DNA from 2 places in the Mesorhizobium sp. ESP6-5 genome. Region 2 is predicted to be linked to the other one. Evidence: predicted binding sites of a transcription regulator. Region 2 holds the regulator's gene; the other holds the start of a gene.

Region 1 (7,317 bases), on a different contig from region 2:
GCGATGGACGTCTATATCGTGCCGTTCATCATCGCGTCGGTGCTTGCCTTCAGCGTCGGCGACGCCGGCGCCTTCATCCAGTCGGCCTTCGTGGCGGCAGGCATCGCAACCCTGATCCAGTCGCAGTTGCTGATGCGGTTGCCCGTCGTCCAGGGACCGTCCTTCGTCCCGATCGGCGCGGTGCTGGCGATTGCCTTTGGCGCCGGCGGCGGCCTGCCGGGCCTGTCGGCCGTGATCGGCGCACTCATTCCGGGCGCCATACTGGTCATGCTTCTGGGATCGCCGACAAAGCTCTTCCACCGCCTCGTCAACCGCTTCGTGCCGTCCATCGTCGGCGGCGCCATCATCATCGTCGTCGGCGTCGCGCTGATGCCGGTGGCACTGAAGGAGAGCGTCTTCGCTGTCCACGGCACCGCCACCGTCGGCGGCAACATCGTCCTCGCCTTCGTCGCCGCGGCGGTGCTTGTCGGCTGCATGCTGATCGGCATGGCGCTTGGCGCGAAAGGCGCATGGCTGCGCCTGCTGTCCGTGATCATCGCGCTTGTGGCTGGCAGCGTGGCCGCCGCCTTCATGGGCCAGCTCGACATGACGGGCGTTTCCGCCGCGACCTGGTTTTCCATGCCGCGCATCGCCTTCCTCAATCTCGATGTCACCTTCTCCTGGTCGGCGACGCTGACCATGCTGATCGTCTACATCGTCGTCCTGGCCGAAACCACCGGCACCTGGTTCGCGGTCGGTGCCGTCATCGACAAGCCGCTCTCGGACGAGCAGCTCGACCGGGGCGCCACGGGCGAAGGCCTTGGCTGTCTGATCAGCGCGCTGCTGTGCAGCACGCCGGTCACCGGCTATTCGTCCAACGCCGGCATCGTCGCCATCACCGGCATCGCCAGCCGTGCCGCCTTCGGGGCGGCCGGCATCTTCCTGGTGCTGTTCGGGCTGATCGGCAAGCTTTCGGCGGTCATCGCCTCAATCCCGGGGCCGGTCATCGGCGGCGTCTTCGGAGTGCTTTGCGTCGTCATCGCCATGAACGGTTTTCGGGTGGTGCGCGGGACGCCGCTGACCGAACGCAACATGCTGGTCATCGGCCTGCCCATCCTGATGGCGCTGTTCGCCACGCTGGTACCGCCGGATTTCGTCAAGACGCTGCCCGATATCGTGCAGTACATTCTGGGCTCATCCATCGCCTTCGGCGCCGTCTGGGCGATCGTCCTGCACCAGATCCTGCCGAACGCCCGCTAGGCGATCGGAGGCGCCGCGGCTGGCCCCTACGGCCGCCGCGGGCCCGATCGCGCCGGCTGGCTCACCAGAAAGGGCTTGACCAAATCGCCCGCGGACTGCATCCGGGTTTGCCGATCCATGCGGATCGCGCGTTCTGCAGGGATGCCAGACCATGACCGGCAAGACATGGGCCTATGAGGACTTCGTCGAGGGGATCTCGTTCGATCTCGGCACCAAACAGGTAAGCGCGGCCGAAATCATCGAGTTCGCCAGCGAGTTTGATGCCCAGCCGATGCATCTCGACGAGGAGGCCGGCAAGGCGAGTATCCTGGGCGGCCTCTCGGCTTCAGGCTGGCACACCTGCGCCATGTTCATGCGCATGCTGTGCGATGCCTTCCTGCTGGACTCCACCTGCCAGGGCGCACCAGGAGTCGATCAGGTCAAATGGAAGAAGCCGGTGCTCGCCGGCGATACGCTGCGGGGCAGCCTGGTGGTTCTGGCCAGGCGCCTGTCGAAATCGAAGCCGCAACTCGGCTTCGTGACCATGCGCAGCGAACTGGTCAACCAGCGCGGCGAAAGCGTGTTCGAGCTCGAGAACTCCGTCATGTTCCTGACGCGCGACGCGGGGAATGCGGCATGACGCTCGACGAATTCTTCCGCATCGGCACCACGGTGACGCTGGGCTCGCACAGATTCGAGCCCGAGGCGATCAAGGCGTTCGCCCGCAAATACGACCCGCAGATCTTTCACATCGACGAAGAGGCCGCGAAGAAGAGCGTGCTCGGCGGCCTCTGCGCCTCCGGCTGGCATACCGCCGCCACCTGGATGAAGCTGAACCTGGAGAGCCGCCTGGACGCCGAAGGCTGGGACGGCCCGGTGCCCGAATTCGGCCCCTCGCCCGGATTCAAGAACCTGAAGTGGCTGAAGCCCGTCTTTGCCGGGCAAACCATCACCTTCACGCGCACGGCGCTGTCCCACCGCCCCATCGCGTCCCGCCCCGGCTGGCGGTTGCTGGCGCTGCTCTGCGAGGCCACTGATTCGACCGGCGGCAAGGTGCTGGAGTTCGAAAGCGCGGTGCTGGTGAAGGTGGAGTAGTCTCTTCCTTCGCCCCGTTTACGGCGTGGCCGAAGGCGGATGAGGGCGGCACCCGCGCTGGTTATCGTGTTGCCTCCCTGCCCTTCGCTATCGCTCCGGGCGTTCGAGATCTTTGAAAGGTCCACTGGACCTTTCAATTTGCCTTCGGCAAACCGGTCTCAAACCCCCTCGAACCCGATCAGCGTTCGCACCGGCACGCCGAGCGCTTCGAGCTTGGCGCGCCCGCCCAAATCCGGCAGGTCGATGACGAAACAGGCGGCGAGAATGTCGGCGCCGATCTGGCGCAGCAGCTTGACCGCCGCTTCAGCCGTGCCGCCGGTGGCGATCAGATCGTCGACCAGGATCACCTTCTCGCCGGGCGCGACGCCGTCCTTGTGCATCTCCATCTCGTCCAGCCCGTATTCCAGGCTGTAGGCGACGCGCACGGTCTCATAAGGCAGCTTGCCCTTCTTGCGGATCGGCACGAAGCCGGCCGAGAGCTGGTGGGCAACGGCGCCGCCCAAGATGAAGCCGCGCGCTTCGATGCCGGCGATCTTGTCGATCTTCTGCCCGGCATAGGGATGCACCAGCTCGTCGATGGCGCGGCGGAAGGCGCGCGCATTGCCGAGCAGCGTGGTGATGTCGCGAAACAGGATGCCGGGCTTAGGATAGTCCGGGATGGTACGGATCGAGGCCAGCAGCGTGTCTTCGAGAGAAGGTTTCATGAAGCGGCTCCGAATGATCCGGCTGACAAAGTGAAACGGCGCGGGGCCGATCGTAACCCGGCGCGACCGACAACGGCTAGCGCGATGTGGCGACCGAGACAAGCGCATCCGGCAAAGGAATTGACTACGGGCTGGGAGCCAGGCGATTTTCCTCCTGTTGGGCGCAGCCACGAAAAAGGGGCGCCCGAAGGCGCCCCGCTCGAACGGATGGCTATCGGCCAAATCCTACATGCCGAGATCGGAACGAAGCTCCGCCCTGGCCACATCGTACTCGGCCTTGAAGTCATCCCGGTTGAGCAGGACGGCGGCGATGACGCTGCCGGAAATCTTGCCCATCTCGACGTCGGACGGATAGTGGATGCCGCCGACGATGCGGTTGTGGGCGAACTCGGCCGCGCGCGCCATGATCTCAGCACGCCTTTCCGGAACCATGTCGGACAGGATGATGCCCATCATCGTGCCGACGGTCGCATGGCCGGACGGCCAGGAACCGGAGCTCGACAGCTTGACCACCGGCTTGACGAGATCGCTGAGCTGGTGCGGACGCGGGCGCTTCCAGACATCCTTGGCCGGATCGACGACGGCGCCTTCGGTCTCCACCACGCGATCGAAGAAGGCGCTGAATTTCGGCAGCTTGTCCTTGTTGAAATTCGGTCCCATGACATCGGCGAAACGCCAGACGTTTTCCTCGGCGTCGGCGATGGCGCGGGCTTCCATCTCGGGTGTGCGCGTGACCTGCATGGTCAGCACTTCGCCAAGCTCGGCCTTGGTCTCAGCCGAATCATTGGCCGGCGGCGGCGGCAGGATCATCGTCAGGTCGACATCCTTGTTGGTGATGAATGGTTTTGCGTCTTCGGCGCGGGCCGCGGAACCAACGACGAGCAGCAGCAGGCCTGCCGCAAGCGATGCGTATCTTTTCATGGACGTGATCCTTTGATGAGAGCGCCGCAGGATCGCGATGTGTGGTGACGGCCATGTGACACCGCCGAGACGTGGAGGCGCAATCCACTCAAAAAGCAGAAAGGGAGCCTCGCGGCGCCCCATGTTGTGCACTGAACGACCCAAGGCCTTTTGAGATTCAGATCAGGCTGAATCGAAAACGATGGTTTCCGAGAACCGGAGCGGAGCGTACTTGAAGTACGTGAGCACCGGAAGCGCAGGAAGCCATCGTTTGCAGACCGGCCTCACCTGAAGATCAACAGGCCTAGTGCGCGACGGCTTCCCACACCTTGCGCTTGGTCAGGTAGACCAGGGCGCCGAACAGAAGCAAGAACACCAGCACGCGGAAGCCCATCTTCTTGCGGTCTTCCATGTGCGGCTCGGCAGCCCATGTCAGGAAGGCAGCCACGTCGCGGGAATACTGGTCGATGGTCTGCGGCGAACCGTCGTCATAGGTGACCTGGCCGTCGGAGAGCGGCTTGGGCATCTTCAGCGACACGCCGGACATGAAGTACGGGTTGTAGTGTGTGCCTTCGGGGATGACCATGCCGGCGGGCGGGGTCTGGTCGTAGCCGGTCAAGAGCGAATGGATGTAGTCGGGGCCACCGGCATCATACTGGGTGAAGATATCGAAGACGAACTGCGGGAAGCCGCGCTCGACGCCGCGCGCCTTGGCCAGCAACGACATATCCGGCGGCGCCGCACCGCCATTGGAGGCAGCGGCGGCTTCCTCATTGGCGAATGGGGCCGGGAAATGGTCGGACGGCTTGCCGGGACGGTCGAACATGTCGCCGGCATCGTTGGGGCCATCATGGATGGTGTATTCGGCTGACAGCGTCTTGATCTGCGCGTCGCTGTAACCGAGGTCCGAAAGCGTGCGGAACGCCACCAGGTTCATCGAATGGCAGGCCGAGCAGACTTCCTTGTAGACCTTCAGCCCGCGCTGCAACTGCGCCTTGTCATAGGTGCCGAACGGGCCGGTGAAGCTCCAGCTCATTTCCTTCGGCTCGTTGATCGGGAAATGCGTCGGTGCCGCCGCGTTGTGCGCCTCTTCGGCCGCGAACGCCCAAGTGCCTGCAACTCCGGTGCCGGCGGCCACGAGGCCGACCAGCGCAAGCGAGGTGAGAATCTTTTTCATGCCAAATCCCCTTAGATTCTCTACCGCTCAGCCCTTGGTCTCAGGCGCTGCCGTGGCGCCCGCCGGATGCCCGCTGCCACCCTTGTTCTTTTCGAGCACCGCCTCGGTGATCGAGTTCGGCAGCCTGCGGGGTGTCTCGATCAAGCCGAGCACCGGCAGCGCGATCAGGAAGAAGGCGAAGTAGAACAGCGTCGCCATCTGCGCCATGAACACATAGCTGCCTTCCGCCGGCTGCGAGCCCAGCCAGCCCAGCAGGATAGCATCGGCCACGAACAGCCAGAAAAACAGCTTGTACCAGGGCCGGTAGACCGCCGAGCGCACCTTGGAGGTGTCGAGCCACGGCACCAGGAACAGCATGACGATGGCGCCGAACATGCACAGCACGCCGCCGAGCTTGGAATTGATCGGCCCGATGTTGAACGTGATGGCGCGCAGGATTGCGTAGAACGGCAGGAAGTACCATTCCGGGACGATATGGGCCGGCGTCTTAAGCGGGTTGGCGACCGTGTAGTTGTCCGGATGGCCGAGATAGTTCGGCAGGTAGAAGACGAAGTAGGCGAAGACGAACAGGAACACGATCATGCCGAACGCGTCCTTGATGGTCGCGTAGGGCGTGAAGGCCACGGTATCTGTCTTCGACTTGACCTCGATGCCGGTCGGGTTCGACTGGCCGACGACGTGCAGCGCCCAGACATGCAGCACGACGACGCCGGCAATCATGAACGGCAGCAGGTAATGCAGCGCGAAGAAGCGGTTCAGCGTCGGATTGTCGACGGCGAAGCCGCCGAGCAGGAGCTGCTGGATCCAGTCGCCAACCAGCGGAATGGCGCTGAAGAAGCCGGTGATGACAGTGGCGCCCCAGAAGCTCATCTGCCCCCATGGCAGCACATAGCCCATGAAGCCGGTCGCCATCATCAGCAGGTAGATGATGCAGCCGAGGATCCACAGCAGCTCGCGCGGCGCCTTGTAGGAGCCGTAATAAAGACCGCGGAAGATATGCAGGTAGACGGCGATGAAGAAGAACGAGGCGCCGTTGGCGTGCATGTAGCGCAGCAGCCATCCGGAATTCACGTCGCGCATGATCTTTTCGACCGAACCGAAGGCGAGATTGGTGTCGGCCGTATAGTGCATGGCCAGCACGATGCCGGTCAGGATCTGCGCCACCAGCATGATCGCCAGAATGCCGCCGAAGGTCCACATATAGTTCAGGTTGCGCGGCACCGGATAGGCGATGAAGCTGTCATAGACCATCCTGGGCAGCGGCATGCGGGCGTCGAACCAGCGTTCGATACCGGTCTTCGGCGTGTAGGTCGAGTGTCCCTCGCTCATCGAAATATCCCCTGCCTCAACCGATAAGGAGTTTGGTGTCGGAAACGAATTTGAATACCGGAATCGCCATGTTCTCCGGCGCCGGGCCTTTGCGGATGCGGCCGGCCGTGTCGTATTGCGAACCGTGGCACGGGCAGAACCAGCCGCCGAAATCGCCTTCCTGGCCGAGCGGGATGCAGCCCAGATGGGTGCAGACCTGAACCATCACCATCCAGGCCTCCTTGCCGGGCGTGGTGCGGTTGGCGTCGGTCGCCGGCGCATCGGACGGCAAATTGGCGTTGCGGGCGATCGGATCCTTGAGATCGGAGAGGCTGACGGCCTCGCCGTCCTTCATTTCCTTCTCGGTCCGGTTGCGCACCACGACCGGCTTGCCGCGCCACTTGACGATCAGCGAGCTGCCAGGCGTCAGCGAGGAGACATCGACCTCGACCGACGCGAGCGCCAGCGTCGAGGCATCGGGGCGCATCTGGTCTATGAACGGCCAGGCCACGGCACCGGCGCCGACCACGGCGGCCATGCCGGTGGCGACGTAGAGAAAATCTCGACGATTGGGATCGTGGATGTCGGTTGCGCTCACGGGTGCCTGATCCTTTCGCCTCTTCCGCGCCGGTGGCCGAGCCTTGTTCCCCGCTCAATCACGCCAACCCGACAGCGCATGGCGAACAGGCTAGCGAATTCCTCCGGCATTTGGACTTCGGTTTATGCGTGAAGCCCGTTTTTGTCCAGACGGGTGAAGGCACAAGGGCAGATTGTCGCGGGGACAAAATCCCTTGGTGTCCGGCGGGACGGCGAATGGCTGCAAAAGGCGGCTAAACAGCCGGGAAATATCAGCAAAATCCAAGGCTCCGGCTTGCCTCGACACAGGGCGCCGGTGTGATCTATCCTCCTTCGCAT
Region 2 (7,317 bases):
CATGCTTGCGCTCGGCCGTGCACTCGGTGAAACCATGGCGGTCACCTTCGTCATCGGCAACGCCCACCGGATCAGCGCCTCGCTGTTCGCGCCGGCAACGACGATCTCGGCAACCATCGCCAACGAATTCACCGAAGCCGTCGGCGATCTCTACACCTCCTCGTTGGTGGCGCTCGGTCTGATCCTGTTCGTCATCACCTTCCTCATCCTTGCCATCGCCCGCTACATGCTGATGCGCATCGATGCCCGTACCGGAGTCTGACCGATGTCGACAGCCGCATCGCTTCACCAGAGCCGCAAGCGCAAGAACGGCGTGATGATGACGCTCTGCGTCATCGCCGCCGGCATCGGCCTTGCTTGGCTGGCACTGATCCTCGGCGCGCTGCTCTATAAGGGCCTGTCGGGCGTTTCGCTCTCAGTGTTCACGGAAATGACCCCGCCGCCCGGTGATGCCGGTGGCCTGCTCAACGCCATCTACGGCAGCATCGTGATGACCATTATCGGCATCGTCGTCGGCACGCCGATCGGCGTGCTGGCCGGCACCTACATGGCCGAATATGGCCGCTTTTCGAAGCTCACCACCGTGGTGCGCTTTATCAACGACATCCTGCTGTCGGCGCCCTCAATCATCATCGGCCTGTTCGTCTACGAATTGATGGTGCGGCCGATGGGGCATTTCTCGGCCATCGCCGGTGCCGTGGCACTGGCCATCCTGGTCATTCCCGTCGTGGTGCGTACCACCGAGGACATGCTCAACCTTGTGCCGAACGCTTTGCGCGAGGCCGGCACGGCGATTGGCGCGCCGCGCTGGGTGGTGATCCGTTCGGTGGCCTACCGCGCGGCGATGTCCGGCATCGTCACCGGCATATTGTTGGCCATTGCCCGCATTTCCGGCGAGACGGCGCCGCTACTCTTCACAGCGCTCAACAACCAGTTCTGGTCGAGCAATCTCAATGCGCCGATGGCCAGCCTGCCGGTGACCATCTTCCAGTTCGCTCTCAGCCCTTACGAGGAGTGGCAGCAACTGGCGTGGACCGGCGCACTCATAATCACATTGACGGTTCTCGCGCTCAGCATCTTTGCGCGCAGCCTGACCGGACGCAGAGAGGACAAATGAGCCAGATGTTGTCTCCAGACATGACGATTGCGACAGAGGCAGCCGCCAAGGCGAAGATCGAGGTCAAGAACCTCAATTTCTACTACGGCCAGTCGAAGGCGCTGAAAGACATCACCTTGTCGCTGCCCGAGCGCAGCGTGACGGCCTTCATCGGACCGTCGGGTTGCGGAAAGTCGACGCTGCTGCGCGTCTTCAACCGCATCTACGAGCTCTACCCCAAGCAGACCGCCGAGGGTCAGGTGCTGCTCGACGGCCAGAACGTTCTCGACCGCTCGCAGGACCTCAACCTGTTGCGCACCAAGATCGGCATGGTGTTCCAGAAGCCGACGCCGTTCCCGATGTCGATCTATGAGAATATCGCCTTCGGCGTCAGGCTCTATGAGAAGATCGGCAAGGCCGAGATGGACGGCCGTGTCGAGCAGGCGTTGAAACGCGCCGCGCTGTGGAACGAGGTCAAGGACAAGCTCAATGCCAGCGGCCTCAGCCTGTCGGGCGGCCAGCAGCAGCGGCTTTGCATCGCCCGCACCGTGGCGGTCAAGCCGGAGGTCATCCTGCTCGACGAACCGGCCTCGGCGCTCGACCCATTGTCGACCGCCAAGATCGAGGAATTGATCGACGAGTTGCAGGCCGACTACACGATCGTCATCGTCACCCACAACATGCAGCAGGCCGCGCGCGTGTCGAAGCAGACGGCTTTCATGTATCTGGGCGAGCTGGTCGAATTCGACAAAACCGAGAAAATCTTCACGTCGCCTCGCGAGAAGCGCACGCAGGACTACATCACCGGCCGCTTCGGCTGATCTCACGCATACGAGGACCAGGATCATGGCCGAACACACAGTCGCAGCCTTCGACGAGGATCTCGGGCAGATCAGCAGGCTGATCAGCGACATGGGCGATCTCGCCGGCACGATGGTCGGCGGCGCCACCAAGGCGCTGCTGAATTCCGACAACGCGCTGGCACAGCGCGTGGTCTCCGACGACGCCATCATGGACGCGCGCCAGCGCGAACTCGATGATCGCGCCATCACCCTGATCGCCAAGCGCCAGCCGATGGCCGACGATCTGCGTCATGTCGTCGGCTCGATCCGCATGGCGGGCGATCTCGAACGCATCGGCGACCTTGCCAAGAACATCGCCAAGCGCGTCGGCTCGGTCGGCCTCACCGCCACGCCGCGCGACCTGTCGCATTCCATCGACTCCATGGCGCAGCTGGTGCTGATCCAGGTGCAGGGCGTCGTCGAGGAATATGCGGCCGGCGATGCCGCCGCCCTCGCCAAGCTCAGGAATGACGACGAACGCATCGACGTCAAATACACTTCGGTCTTCCGCGAACTCCTGACCTACATGATGGAGGATCCCCGCAACATCACGGCTTGCACGCATCTTTTGTTCTGCGCCAAGAATCTCGAACGCATCGGCGACCATGTGACCAACATCGCCGAGAATGCGTATTATGTGCTGACCGGCACGCAACTGCCCGCCAACCGTCCGAAGCAGGACGAGACGGCGATGTCGGTGCCGGCGGCTTGACGGCAGGGATGATCGATCGATGATCGCGCCACGCATCATGGTGGTGGAGGACGAGGAGCCGCTGGGCGTGCTCCTCCGCTACAATCTGGAGTCCGAGGGTTACCAGGTCGAGGTGGTGACACGCGGCGACGAAGCCGAGATACGCCTCCAGGAAAACGTGCCCGACCTGCTGGTGCTCGACTGGATGGTGCCGGCGGTTTCCGGCATCGAACTCTGTCGGCGCCTGCGCATGCGGCCCGAGACGGAGCGATTGCCGATCATCATGCTGACGGCGCGCGGCGAGGAGAGCGATCGCGTGCGCGGCCTCTCGACCGGCGCCGACGACTATCTGGTCAAGCCGTTCTCGACGCCGGAATTCATGGCCCGGGTCAAGGCGCTGCTGCGCCGCGCCAAACCGGAAGTGCTGTCCAGCGTGCTCAAGGTCGGCGACATCGTGCTCGACCGCGAATCGCACCGGGTCTATCGCAAGAAGAGCGAGATCCGGCTCGGACCGACCGAGTTCAGGCTGCTCGAATTCATGATGCGCCATCCCGGCCGCGTGTTCTCGCGCAGCCAGTTGCTCGACAATGTCTGGGGCGAGACGATCTACATCGACGAGCGCACCGTGGATGTGCATGTCGGCCGCCTGCGCAAGGCGGTCAACAATGGCCGCATGCCCGATGTGATACGCACCATCCGTGGCGCAGGCTACGCAATTCGCGAGGACTGAGATCAGGCCACGTTCTTGCCGGATCTCACCTGCACACCCGGCGCGAAGATCTCCTGGTCGACGAAGGTGAGCGCGCGCATGGCGCAGCCCTCGCGGATCAGCGGCAATTCGTTCGGCTCTGTATCGAAGGAAATCGACGTCGAATGCTGGCCGCCGGCGGTCTGGGCGATGGCCTCGCGCAGGGCCGGCTCGATCAGATCGAAGGCGGCGGCGCTGACGCCGACCATCGCAACCGGCGCCGGATCGATCAGCGCGAACAAGCTGCCAAGGCCATAGCCCAGCGCCTCGCCGGCCTTGCGATAGGCCTCGCGCTCCGGTCCGTCTCTTTCGCGCGCCGTGGCCGCCAATGCGCGCATGTCGGCGTCGCTGACGTCGACCGGTTTGGCGTCCTCACCCATCTGTCCTGCATTACGCCAGATGGCATAGTTGCCGGCATAGGCCTCGACGCAGCCGCGCCGCCCGCAGCGGCAGAGCGCGCCGCCGGGGCGATGGATCATGTGGCCGAACTCGCCGCCTGAGGAATGGGTGCCGGTGAACAGCTCGCCCTTCAGCACCAGGCCCATGCCGATGCCGTGCGAGAGCAGGATGGCGATGAAGTCGTCGCGGTAGCGCTCGGGGTCGCGCCAGCGCAGCGCCACAGCCATCATGTTGCAGTCGTTCTCCATGGTGGCGGGGATGCCGAATTCGGCTTCGAGTATATCGGCGAAGGCAATGTCCGTCTGCGGCGTGATCGGCGACCACAGCATGGCGCGCGCCTCGGTGTCGGTGATGCCCTGGATCGCCAGCGCGATGCGGGCAATGCTGGCGACATCGAGGTCGGGATCCTCGAGGCGGCGCCGGACGATGGCCACGCATTCGCCGATCAGCGCCTCGCGCGACATGGTCAGCGTGTCCAGCCGGCGCTGCTCCTCCGATATCACCTGGCCGGCGTAGTCGATGACGGCGACGGAGAGGAAATTCAGCGACAGCACCACGGTCATGACCGCCGCGGCCTCGGGGTTGAGACAAAGGCCCACCTGCGGCCGGCCGCGTTTCAGTGAGCCGGCCTCGTTCGGCTTGCCTTCGCTCAGGATACCTTCGCCGATCAGGTCGGCTGATATCGCCGATATGGTCGAGTGGCTCAGGGCGGTGGTGGCGGCGATCTCAGTGCGCGAGGGCTGGCCACCCCGGCGCACGGCTCCAATCACCATTGCGCGGTTGCGCCGGCGCAGATCGTCGTGGCGGATTCCGACCGACATGATTTCCCTCCCCGTCGCCGCGGTTCTTGACGCCCCTCGAACACCTCCGGCAACGGGTCGAATACTGGCAGAAGCGGCTGGGGCTGTCATTTATTTATTGCGGGGCTCGAAAAAAGGCTTCCGGCACCTCAAAATCCGTCAGAATCGATGTTGACAGTGTTCCGGCGATGGACCAGTGTTTTTTCGAGGCTCGAAAAAATTAGGGCCTTTGTGCCGGCCTTAGGGCCAGTTTGGTCGCGCCACACGCGGGCGCAGGGAGGATATCATGAAGAGATTCACAGTCGCCATTCTGGCGGGTGTCGCCATGTCGCTGACGCTGGCGTCGGTCGCGCAGGCGAAGGGCAAGGTTATCGGCGTGTCGTGGTCCAACTTCCAGGAGGAGCGCTGGAAGACCGACGAGGCCGCCATGAAGAAGGCGATCGAGGCCGCGGGCGACAAGTACATTTCCGCCGATGCGCAGTCCAATCCTGGCAAGCAGCTGACCGATGTCGAGAGCCTGATTTCGCAGGGTGCCAATTCGCTGATCATCCTGGCGCAGGACGCGTCGGCCATCGGCCCGGCGGTACAGAAGGCGCTCGACGAGGGCATTCCGGTCGTCGGCTATGACCGCCTGATCGAGAACAAGGACGTCTTCTACCTGACCTTCGACAACAAGGAAGTCGGCCGCATGCAGGCCCGCGAAGTGTTCAAGGTGAAGCCTGAGGGCAATTACGTCTTCATCAAGGGCTCGGGCGCCGATCCGAATGCCGACTTCCTGTTCTCGGGCTCTATGGAAGTGCTGAAAGCGGCAATAGACAGCGGCAAGATCAAGAATGTCGGCGAAGCCTATACGGACGGCTGGCTGCCCGCCAACGCCCAGAAGAACATGGAACAGTTCCTCACCGCCAACGACAACAAGGTCGACGCCGTGGTCGCCGCCAATGACGGCACCGCCGGCGGCGTCGTTGCGGCGCTGACGGCGCAGGGGCTCGCCGGCACCGTGCCGGTCTCCGGCCAGGACGGCGACCACGCCGCGCTCAACCGCATCGCGCTCGGCACCCAGACCGTGTCGGTGTGGAAGGACGCGCGCGAACTCGGCAAGAACGCCGCCGAGATCGCCTCGCAACTCGCCGACGGCAAGAAGATGACCGACATCGCCGGCGTGAAGGACTTCACGACGCCTGGCGGCAACACCGTCAAGTCGCTGTTCCTGACCCCGGTGGCCATCACCAAGGACAATCTCAACCTCGTCATCGACGCCGGCTGGATCAAGAAGGACGAAGTCTGCACGGGCGTTGCCGCGGGCAGCGTCGCGGCCTGCAACTGAGCTTGATCGCCTGAAAAGTCGGAAGCGCCGCGGCGTGGAACGGCCAGTGTTTCTGAACACTGGCCGTTCCAATTTCCTTGTTTTCGCAATTCCGGACGAAAAACCGCTACGCACTTTTCCTGGGAATTGCTTCCAAGCCGCGGCGTTTTCCCAACAAGATTTGTGTTTCCGCCGCTGGCGGCTAACTTCTGGGCTCTGGTCCGGCATCCGCGTCAGACAGCAAGCCGCTGGGAGGACATCATGACCGACACGACCTCAACCTCGCAGGCCGATACGGCGCGTGCGTCGGAACTCGGCGCGGTCGCGCGTTTCCTGAAGGCGACCGAGATCGATACCCGCATGCTCGGCATGATCGGCGCGCTGCTGCTGATCTGGGTCGCGCTGCATGTGATTTCGAGCCTGCGTCTTGGCGTCAATCCGCTCGATTTCGACAGCCGCACGTTTCTCACGCCACGCAACCTGTGGAACCTGTCGGTGCAGACGTCCGCGGTCGCCATCATGGCCTGCGGCATGGTGCTGGTCATCGTCATGCGCAACATCGACCTGTCCGTCGGTTCCGCCGAGGGCTTGATCGGCATGGTCATGGGCTTTGCGCAGGTACATTTCCTGGTTCGGTTCGTAGGACTTGAACTCGGCAACCCATGGATCTGGGTCCTGGCACTGGTCATCGGTCTGGCGCTCGGGCTTTTGATCGGCGCCTTCCAGGGCTTCGTCATCGCCTATCTCGAAGTGCCGGCCTTCATCGTCACGCTGGGTGGCCTGCTGGTCTGGCGCGGCGCCGCCTGGTGGGTCACGTCAGGCCAGACGGTGGCACCGCTCGACGCCACGTTCCAGCTTATGGGCGGCGGACCGGCCGGATCGATCGGCGCCACCTGGAGCTGGGTCGTCGGCATCGTCGCCTGCCTGGCCGTCGTGTTCGCGCTGTTCAACGGGCGGGTCCAGCGCAAGCGCTTCCGCTTCCCCCTGCGGCCGATCTGGGCCGAGACGCTGCTCGGCGTCGTCACCTGCGCCGTCATCATGGGCGCGGTCTGGCTGGCCAACTCCTATCCATGGCCGATCGGGATCGTGAACCGGTACGCGGCCGCCAACAACATCACCGTGCCGGAGGGCGGGCTGTTCATCGCCCACGGCATCGCCATACCGGTGCTGATGGCGGTCGCCGTCGGTCTGGTCATGACCTTCATCACCAACCGCACCCGTTTCGGCCGTTATGTCTTTGCTATCGGCGGCAATCCGGAAGCGGCCAATCTCGCCGGCATCAACACGCGCTGGATCACCATGAAGGTGTTCATGATCATGGGCGTGCTGGCCACGATCGCCGCCGCCATTTCGTCGGCCCGGCAGAACTCGTCCACCAATGTGCTGGGAACATTGGATGAGCTGCTGGTCATTGCCGCGGCCGTCATCGGCGGCA

The links. Region 2 encodes PhoB, which activates phosphate uptake and scavenging genes when phosphate is short. Its sites were predicted from a motif close to TGTCATNNANCTGTCAT; they were not measured.
Region 1: a site for PhoB is predicted at 3,983-3,999, ahead of LB524_RS19580 (acid phosphatase). Genes of this name have one in related genera too.

The regions. Positions count from the first base shown of each region.
Region 1 covers NZ_JAIUGR010000011.1:162,288-169,604, forward strand. Annotated here, with positions in the region: gene LB524_RS19560 (uracil-xanthine permease family protein) at 1-1,239, shown strand, start outside; gene LB524_RS19565 (MaoC family dehydratase) at 1,391-1,858, shown strand; gene LB524_RS19570 (MaoC family dehydratase) at 1,855-2,313, shown strand; gene LB524_RS19575 (adenine phosphoribosyltransferase) at 2,472-3,017, opposite strand; gene LB524_RS19580 (acid phosphatase) at 3,243-3,938, opposite strand; gene LB524_RS19585 (cytochrome c1) at 4,222-5,094, opposite strand; gene LB524_RS19590 (cytochrome b) at 5,122-6,423, opposite strand; gene petA (ubiquinol-cytochrome c reductase iron-sulfur subunit) at 6,440-7,000, opposite strand; gene LB524_RS19600 (cupin domain-containing protein) at 7,316-7,317, shown strand, end outside.
Region 2 covers NZ_JAIUGR010000006.1:235,364-242,680, reverse strand. Annotated here, with positions in the region: gene pstC (phosphate ABC transporter permease subunit PstC) at 1-262, shown strand, start outside; gene pstA (phosphate ABC transporter permease PstA) at 266-1,117, shown strand; gene pstB (phosphate ABC transporter ATP-binding protein PstB) at 1,114-1,917, shown strand; gene phoU (phosphate signaling complex protein PhoU) at 1,943-2,650, shown strand; gene phoB (phosphate regulon transcriptional regulator PhoB) at 2,670-3,359, shown strand; gene LB524_RS12215 (ROK family protein) at 3,362-4,597, opposite strand; gene xylF (D-xylose ABC transporter substrate-binding protein) at 4,863-5,903, shown strand; gene LB524_RS12205 (sugar ABC transporter permease) at 6,144-7,317, shown strand, end outside.